2 regions of the Kitasatospora sp. MMS16-BH015 genome follow, and region 2 is predicted to be linked to the other one. Evidence: predicted binding sites of a transcription regulator. Region 2 holds the regulator's gene; the other holds the start of a gene.

Region 1 (4,378 bases), 1.5 Mb from region 2:
TTGCGCTTGGGGATGATCACCGTGGTGAGCCCGGCGCGGTCGGCGGCGAGGAGCTTCTGCTTGACCCCGCCGATCGGGAGCACGCGGCCGGTCAGCGAGACCTCACCGGTCATGGCCACCTCGGGGCGGACGCGGCGGCCGGAGAGCAGGGAGGCCAGCGCCGTGGTCATGGTGATGCCGGCGCTCGGGCCGTCCTTGGGGACGGCACCGGCCGGCACGTGCAGGTGGATGCCGCGCTCCCGCAGGCCGGTGACCGGCAGCTCCAGCTCGGCGCCGCGCGAACGCAGGTAGGAGAGCGCGATGTGCGCGGACTCCTTCATCACGTCGCCCAGCTGACCGGTCAGGGTCAGGCCGGTGCCGCCGGTCTCGGCGTCGGCCAGCGAGGCCTCGATGTAGAGGACGTCGCCGCCCGCGCCGGTGACGGCCAGGCCGGTGGCCACGCCCGGCACCGCGGTGCGCCGCTCGGCCGGCTCCTGGGCGGACTCGGGGGTGTGGTGCGGACGCCCGATCAGGCCGCGCAGGTCGGCCGCGCCGACGGTGGTGGGCAGCTCGCGCTCGCCCAGCTCGCTCTGCGCAGCGATCTTCCGCAGGATGCGGGCCACCGAGCGCTCCAGGTTGCGGACGCCCGCCTCGCGGGTGTACTCCCCCGCGAGCAGCCGGAGCGCCGCCTCCTCGACGGTGATCTCCTCGGGCTTCAGCCCGGCCCGCTCCAGCTGCCGGGGCAGCAGGTGGTCACGGGCGATGACCACCTTCTCGTCCTCGGTGTAGCCGTCGAGGCGCACCAGCTCCATCCGGTCGAGCAGCGCCTCGGGGATGGCCTCCAGCACGTTGGCGGTGGCCAGGAAGACCACGTCGGAGAGGTCGAGCTCGACCTCCAGGTAGTGGTCGCGGAAGGTGTGGTTCTGCGCCGGGTCGAGCACCTCGAGCAGCGCCGCCGCCGGGTCGCCCCGGTAGTCGGAGCCGACCTTGTCGATCTCGTCGAGCAGCACGACCGGGTTCATCGAGCCGGCCTCCTTGATCGCCCGCACGATGCGGCCCGGCAGCGCGCCGACGTAGGTGCGGCGGTGGCCCCGGATCTCGGCCTCGTCCCGCACGCCGCCGAGCGCGACCCGGACGAAGTCACGCCCCATCGCCCGGGCGACCGACTCACCCAGCGAGGTCTTGCCCACCCCGGGCGGCCCGACCAGCGCCAGCACCGCGCCGCCCGCCCGTCGCCCACCACCACCCTCAACCGAGGCGCTACGCGCCGCCCCTTCTGATCCACGCCCGCCGACCAGCCCGAGCCCCTGGTCGGCCCGGCGCTTGCGCACGGCCAGGTACTCGACGATCCGGTCCTTCACGTCGCCCAGGCCCGCATGGTCGGCGTCCAGCACCGCCCGCGCGCCCTGGATGTCGTACGCGTGCTCGCTGCGCTCGTTCCAGGGCAGCTCCAGGACGGTGTCCAGCCAGGTGCGGATCCAGGAGCCCTCCGGCGACTGGTCGGAGGAGCGCTCCAGCTTGTCGACCTCCTTGAGCGCGGCCTCCCGCACCTTCTCGGGCAGGTCGGCGGCCTCGACCCGGGCCCGGTAGTCGCCCTCCTCGTCGACGGCCTCGCCGTTCAGCTCGGCCAGCTCCTTGCGGACGGCCTCCAGCTGGCGGCGGAGCAGGAACTCCTTCTGCTGCTTGGCGACGCCCTCCTCCACGTCCTTGCGGATGGTGTCGTTGACCTCCTCCTCGGCGAGGTGGTCGCGCAGCAGGCCCAGCGCGAACTCCAGGCGGGCCACCTGGTCGGCCTCCAGCAGCACCTTGAGCTTCTGCTCGGCGGTGGCGAACGGCGCGTACCCGATCTGGTCGGCCAACTCGCCGATGCCCTCGATCTGGGCCACCCGGTCGACCACCTGCCAGGCACCGCGCTTGCGCAGCCACTGCGTGGTCAGCGCCTTGTACTCCTTCACCAGCTCGGCGGCCCGCCCGGCCACCGGCAGCCCGGCGTCGGACTCTCGGAACGCACTGGTCTCCACCCAGAGCGCGGCCCCCGGCCCCGTGGTACCGGCGCCGATCCGCACCCTTCGCACCGCCCGCACCAGCGCGGCCGGCTCCCCGTCGGCCAGCCGCCCGACCTGCTCGACGGAGGCCAAGGTGCCGACCGCCGCGTACGAGCCGTCCAGCCGGGGCACCAGCAGCACCAGCGGCTTCCCGCCCTGGGCCCCGGCCCGGGCGGCCTCCACGGCGGCCCGCACCTCGGTGTCCTTCAGATCCAGCGGCACGACCATGCCGGGGAGCACGACCTCGTCGTCGAGCGGCAGCACAGGCAGAGTGAGCGGAGTGGACGTCGATGCCATGATCTCTCCCCAGTCAGCGAAGTTGAGTTGACCTGACTAAGGTTTGGCGATCCCGGATTGTTCCCGCCCCACTGTTCACTCTGAGAGAACAACAATCCCCCAGGGGCGCGGGGAACTGCGCGAAGCGGAAGGAGCGCGCCGTGAAGATCGCAGAGATGCCCACCTGCACCGTCAACGGATAGTGCAAGTGGGCATCCCGGTAAGACAGCAGCAGAGTGCAGGGTCGGCCGCGCCGTTCCCCGCGCCCCCAACTTAAGATCACGCCCCAGCAAGGACCAGACGCCGGAGCCTCCACGGGGCCCGGGGTCCGCCCCGGAGCCAGCGCCAGAGCCCCACCCCGACCAGGAGCGCCACCGGGTGCCCGACGCCCGTCACCAGGTCGGTGCCGTCGGCCAGCTGGTGGCCGATCATCACGGCGGCCACGCCGAGGGCGACGACCCGCCCGCCCGGCCGGAGCAGGCCGGCGAGTGCGCCGAGGCTGGCGAGCACGCCGTAGCTGACGCCGATGTCCAGGGAGTCCAGGGCGGCGTCGCCCATGCTGCCGGTGGCCACGGCGATGGCGACCACGGCCTGGGAGATGAGGGTGGCGATCACGTGGCCGGCCGCGAAGACCGCGGCGGCCCGCCAGGCGCCGACCCGGCGTTCGAGCGGGGCGACGGTGAGGGCGAAGGCCCAGAGGTAGGGCATCCAGAGCGGGCCGGCCACCCAGAGGCCGCTGCAGAGCAGCGAGACGATCGGGCGGTGCAGCAGGTTGTGGCCGTCGGTGCTGGAGATGGCCTGGAGGCGGTGCACCAGGTCGGGGTCGGCGCAGCGGGCGAAGAGGGTCGTCCCGAGCAGCACGAGGAGGTAACCGAGCGCGAAGCGGTTGCGCCTGGGCGTCGGCACGACGCCGATCACCCGACCGAGCACGCCGTACCGGAGCCCGTAGCGGAGGCCGCCGTAAGGCACCAGCGTCTCGGCGAGCGGCCCCGACTCACGGGGCCGCGCGGTCTCGCTCTGCGCCTGTGACATGTCGCCTCCACTCCCAGCTGTTCCGCCCCCCGGACTTCGCTGCCAGCAACTTGTCGTGCCCACGGTACGTGGCACTTCTGAGAGCCGGCTGAGGATGCGCTGTGAAGATCGCTTGAAGAGCCGGCGCCCCGGCCCTCACCGCGGCCCGGAGCCGCCCTCTGTTTACGGACCAGTAGCCCCGCTGCTGAGGAGTGTGCCATCCCATCAGCGGCATACGCACCGTTACGGGCGATATTTTTGCCGGGTAAGGTATCGCCCCGTGCCCCGTCCCGACCAGGTCCGGCACCCGCCGCCCGGGCCGGAAATGTCCGGTTGACCTGCCAGGACACCAGCGGTGTCCGTACGCTCGCTGGCGGGGCACAGCCCACGACGGAACAAGACGACTACGAGCGGAGCCCGCTGTCCCCACAGGCAGCCGGCCCGTAGCCCTGGGGGCGGTGGCGTGACCGTGACAGACATTCAGCAGGACACCAGCAACGGCGCGGTGAGCACACAACGACGCGTGCTCGTCGTCGAGGACGAACCCACGATCGCCGAGTCGATCGCGGCCCGGCTGGGCGCGGAGGGGTTCAAGGTCGCCGTGGCCCACGACGGGCCCGGCGCGGTGGACGGCTTCCACACCTGGCAGCCGGACCTCGTCGTGCTCGACGTGATGCTGCCCGGCTTCGACGGCCTGGAGGTGTGCCGCCGGATCCAGGCGCAGCGCCCGGTGCCCGTCCTGATGCTGACCGCGCGGGACGACGAGACGGACCTACTGGTCGGCCTCGGGGTCGGTGCGGACGACTACATGACCAAGCCGTTCTCGATGCGCGAGCTCGCGGCCCGGGTCAACGTGCTGCTGCGCCGCGTGGAGCGCGCCCAGCAGGCGGCCCGCACGCCGGCGCTCGGCAGCTTGCGCTTCGGCGAGCTGGAGATCGACCATGTGCAGCGCCGGGTCCGGCTCGGCTCGGGCGACGTGCACCTGACGCCCACCGAGTTCGACCTGCTGGCCTGCCTGGCGGCGCAGCCGCGCGCGGTGCTCACCCGTGAGCAGCTGCTCGCGGAGG
Region 2 (4,378 bases):
CGTGGTCAGCCGAGTCCGGCTGGCCAGCGTCACCACGCTGTCGGCCGGGCCGGTCAGCCGCATGAGCGGTGCGGCCAGGAACACCCGAGCGCGCCGACCCTCGGGGGTCTGGGCAGCACGATCGCGCAGGTAGGGCTCACTCATGTCGACTCCGGGGGAGGAAGGACGGGGGAGCGGACAGCCGCTGCCGGTGGAGCGGGCCGGGAGATCCGCTCGGCCGGCACCGTGCTGTGCCGGTTCGGTGGTGTTCCTCGGGCGAGCTGTCGCTGACTGACGGGGGACCGCATCAGCACCGGGGAGACGGCGGGTTGTTCCCGGTGAGACCTGCTGATCGTCCAACGGCCGGAGCCGGTACGTCCACTGACACATGGTGGCATCTGGCTGCCTGGCAGCGAGATGACGCACCTTGCAGAAAGCGGACGCAGTGACAGTGACCCTGTCTGTGAGGCATGATCTGAGCTAATGTTCGAGGCTTCATTTTTTGGTGAGGCATAACCCCGAGGAAGGATTTGGTCGCAATGTCTCGCATGCGCCGTTTTGTTCGCTTCGTCGCCGTGCCACTTGCCCTGGGTGCAGCGATGTTGACCAGCAGCAATCTGGCACACGCTGCAGACAGCGCCTGGACGCGAGCCACGACGGTCGTCTCGGCCGATCAGTCGATGGCGAAGGCCCTGCCCACGGTGTCCCCGCTGGACTCGGCCTGGACCTGAGCCGCCTGTTCCTGCTGCTCCCACCCGGGCGAACGGGGCGTCCGGGCGAACGATGTCACCCGAAGGCTTCGGTCGACTCGACGACTTCGGGGTTGGTCCTGGCCAGGACGTAGCCCAGCTGGAAGAGCGACTCCACGTGGTACTCCTCGCGCATCTCAGCGATATGGCGGGCCAAGGTGCGCTCACTGATGCCCAGGCGTCGGGCGATAACGCGGTGGTTGATCCCCTTCAGCAGGAGATCGATGATCGTCTGACGCAGGCGGGAAACGACTTGTGGCGGAACTGTCCGTGTTCCGTCAAAGTCCAACCCCCGACTCCAGTTCCGCTCGAATACCTCTTCCACAAGGTAGCTTATGACGGCCTGATCGTGAATGAACGCGGCCAAGTTTAGATCCTCGGCCACCGGAATCACGGCAGTTCGACGGTCGATCACGATAAGTCGCGTGTAGGGCTCGTCGAGTGTCCGTACTTGACCGCCGTGTTCGGCTATCGCGGCAACGTAGTCCCGGGTCGGCGGGTGGTACCGGGTGCTCGGGTGGTAGATCGTCCGGATGTCGGCGCCGCGGCGCAGCATTTCGAGATCCCGGTCGATCACGCCGGCCAGTGCCTCAGGGGGACGCGGCCCGCCGGGTTGGGCGGCCAGCATTTCCTCCATGCAACTGCTGACCAGCTGGCCGAGACGCTGGTTGATCAGCACTTTGCCTCGGACATACTCGATCGTGCCCCCGGTCTGCTCCGGCACCCGGAAGGACTCGGCGAGCTCCTGGAGCTCGGCGGGCAGCGACACGGCCCGGTTGAGCAGGTCCAGCGCCTTGCGCTGCCAGGTGGTGCTGAGACGGACGGACAGCTGCTCCGGATCTATGGCGACCAGCACGTCGGGATTGTCGGTGTCCGGCACGAGCAGGCCGATATCCGTCAGCTCGTGCAGGCAGCCGCGCACGGCCTCGTCGGTGTCCGCCGGACGGAGCCGACCGTGGGCTCTCATGACCGATCGGTAGAGCTCCCTGGCCTCGGTGGAGAGAACTCCCAAACCGCCGGTGGTGAGCCCGGGCTCGTCCGTCTCAGTCATCTGGGCTCCTTGCCGTCGGCTGATCGGATGGACGGGTGTTGTGCGCCCAACGGGGATCATATGGGGGCACTGCCGATGGGCGACCGTGAGTATTGAATTTGCCGCAGTCATCACGACTGGGTCGCACTCTCTCACCCAAAGCCGAGCCGCCGACACCCCCTGTTCGAAGGGTATCGGCGGCATGGGCGACGCACCGCTCAGCGCTTCGGCCGCCAGACGACCAGGGCGCTGGACTGCTGGACGGACTGGTAGGGGACGAGGTCGCGGCGGTAGGAGGCGTGGACGGCGGCCTCGCGCTGCTGGAGGGAGCTGGCGGTGGCGTCGAGGGTGGCGGCCAGTTCGGTGATCCGGGACTGGAGGGCGGCCACCTGGTTCTCGAGCTCGATGATGCGCTTGATGCCGGCCAGGTTGATGCCCTCGTCCTGGGAGAGGCGCTGGACCTCCCGCAGCTGCTGGATGTCGCGGGCCGAGTAGCGGCGGCCGCGGCCGGCCGTGCGGTCGGGGCAGACCAGGCCGAGGCGGTCGTACTGGCGGAGGGTCTGGGGGTGCAGGCCGGAGAGCTCGGCGGCCACCGAGATGACGTAGACGGGCGTCTCTTCGGTGAGCTGGTAGGTGACCCGGGGCGCCGAGGCGCGGCGGGTGCCGCCGGGCAGGCCCTCGCCGAGGCCGGGGCCCGGACCGATCGGTTCCTGGCTGTTCATGGGATCACGCATCATCTGGTCACGCTCCCTCCGCCGCCCGGAAGAGGTCGGCTCGTGGGTCGTCCGAGGCGGTGGCCTCGCGATACTGCTCCAGGGCCGTCAGGGCGTCGCCCTCGACGCTCTTCGGGACCGCGACCTCCACGGTGACCAGCAGGTCGCCGCGGGTGCCGTCCTTGCGGGTGGCGCCCTTGCCCCGGGCGCGGAGGGTGAGTCCGTTGGCGCTGCCCGCCGGGAGGCGGAGCTTGACCGACGGGCCGGCCAGGGTGGGCACCTCGATGGTGCCGCCCAGAGCGGCTTCGGGGAAGGACACCGGCACGGTGACCGTCAGGTTGTCGCCCTTGCGGCCGAAGACCGGGTGGGGGTCGACGTGCACGGTGACGTAGAGGTCGCCCGGCTGCCCGCCGCGCTCGCCCTGGGCGCCCTTGCCCTTGAGCCGGATGCGCTGGTCGGCCTGGACGCCGGCCGGGATGCGGACCTGCATGGTGCGGGCCGAGGAGGCCCGGCCGCTGCCGTGGCACTCGGTGCACGGGTCGTCGACCAGCATGCCGCGGCCCTTGCAGTCGCGGCAGGGCTCGGAGAGCGCGAAGGCGCCCTGGCCCCGGCTCACGGTGCCCGCGCCCACGCAGGTGGGGCAGACCCGGGGGGTGGTGCCGGCCTTGGCGCCGGTGCCGGCGCAGACCTTGCAGGGGGCCTGGCTGGTCATCCGCAGCGGCACGGTGGCGCCGTCCACGGCCTCCTCGAAGGAGAGGGTGACCTCGGTCTCCACGTCCGCGCCCCGGCGCGGCTGGGCCTGTCGGCCGCCGCGGTTGAACAGGCCGCCGAACACGTCGCCGATACCGCCGCTGCCGCCCTGGGCGGAGCCGGAGAAGAGGTCGCCGAAGTCGAAGGAGGCGCCGCCGCCGGGCCCGCCGGAGCGGAAGCCCCCGGAGCCGAACAGGCTGCGGGCCTCGTCGTACTCCTTGCGGCGCTTGTCGTCCGAGAGCACGTCGTACGCCTCGGAGATGTCCTTGAAGCGGTCCTCCGCCTTGGCGTCACCCTTGTTGGCGTCCGGGTGGAACTCGCGGGCCAGCTTCCGGTACGTCTTCTTGATCTCGGCGGTGGTGGCGTCCTTCGGCACACCCAGGACCTTGTAGTAGTCCTTCTCCACGTAGTCCTTGGCACTCATGCCTGCCACAACCTCCCGAAGTGCATTTCGATATGCCGCTGCGGAGCCGTCCGTCGTACCTGACGACGTACGACTCCGCAGCGCACAGACTGTCAGCTTTCGGCGGAGCCGTCAGCCTTGTCGCCCGAGGGCTTGGCGGGCTTCTCCGCGTCCGAGGACGCGGCGCCCGGCTGGGGCTCGGCCACGGCCACCATCGCCGGGCGGATGACCCGCTCGCCGATCCGGTAGCCCGGCTGGAGGATCTGGACACAGGTGTCCTCGGTGACGTCCGAGGAGTAGCTGTGCATCAGCGCCTCGTGCAGCGTCGGGTCGAAGGGCTCGCCCTCCTTGCCGAACTGCTGCAGGCCCAGCTTGGCGACCACCGTCTCCAGGTTGTCGGAGACGGACTTGAAGCCACCGGTGACCTCGCCGTGCTCACGGGCCCGGCCGATGTCGTCCAGCACCGGGATCAGGGCCTCCAGGATGTTGGAGACCGCGATCTCGCGCACCGTCAGCCGGTCGCGCTCGACCCGCTTGCGGTAGTTCTGGTACTCGGCCTGGAGCCGCTGCAGGTCGGCCGTGCGCTCGGTGACCTCGCGCTGCGCTGCGGCGAGCTCCTCCGCGGCGCCGCCCGAGACCGCCTCCTCGGCGGCCTTCAGGACGGCCTCCTCGGCGGAGTCGTCGCCGGGCTTGTCGCCCTGCGGCTTCTCCGTCATGCCTTGTCACCCTTCGGCTTCTCGTCGTCGACGATCTC

What was found. Region 2 encodes HspR, which represses chaperone genes until heat shock. Its sites were predicted from a motif close to TTGAGNNNNNNNNNCTCAA; they were not measured.
Region 1: a site for HspR is predicted at 2,344-2,362, ahead of lon (endopeptidase La). Genes of this name have one in related genera too.

What each region holds. Positions count from the first base shown of each region.
Region 1 is NZ_CP025394.1:5,739,242-5,743,619, reverse strand. Features, by position in the region: gene lon (endopeptidase La) at 1-2,321, opposite strand, end outside; gene CFP65_RS24840 (rhomboid-like protein) at 2,580-3,332, opposite strand; gene CFP65_RS24835 (response regulator transcription factor) at 3,781-4,378, shown strand, end outside.
Region 2 is NZ_CP025394.1:4,268,055-4,272,432, reverse strand. Features, by position in the region: gene CFP65_RS18495 (hypothetical protein) at 1-144, opposite strand, end outside; gene CFP65_RS39020 (hypothetical protein) at 519-710, shown strand; gene CFP65_RS18490 (helix-turn-helix domain-containing protein) at 766-1,779, opposite strand; gene CFP65_RS18485 (heat shock protein transcriptional repressor HspR) at 1,977-2,480, opposite strand; gene dnaJ (molecular chaperone DnaJ) at 2,500-3,645, opposite strand; gene grpE (nucleotide exchange factor GrpE) at 3,738-4,340, opposite strand; gene dnaK (molecular chaperone DnaK) at 4,337-4,378, opposite strand, start outside.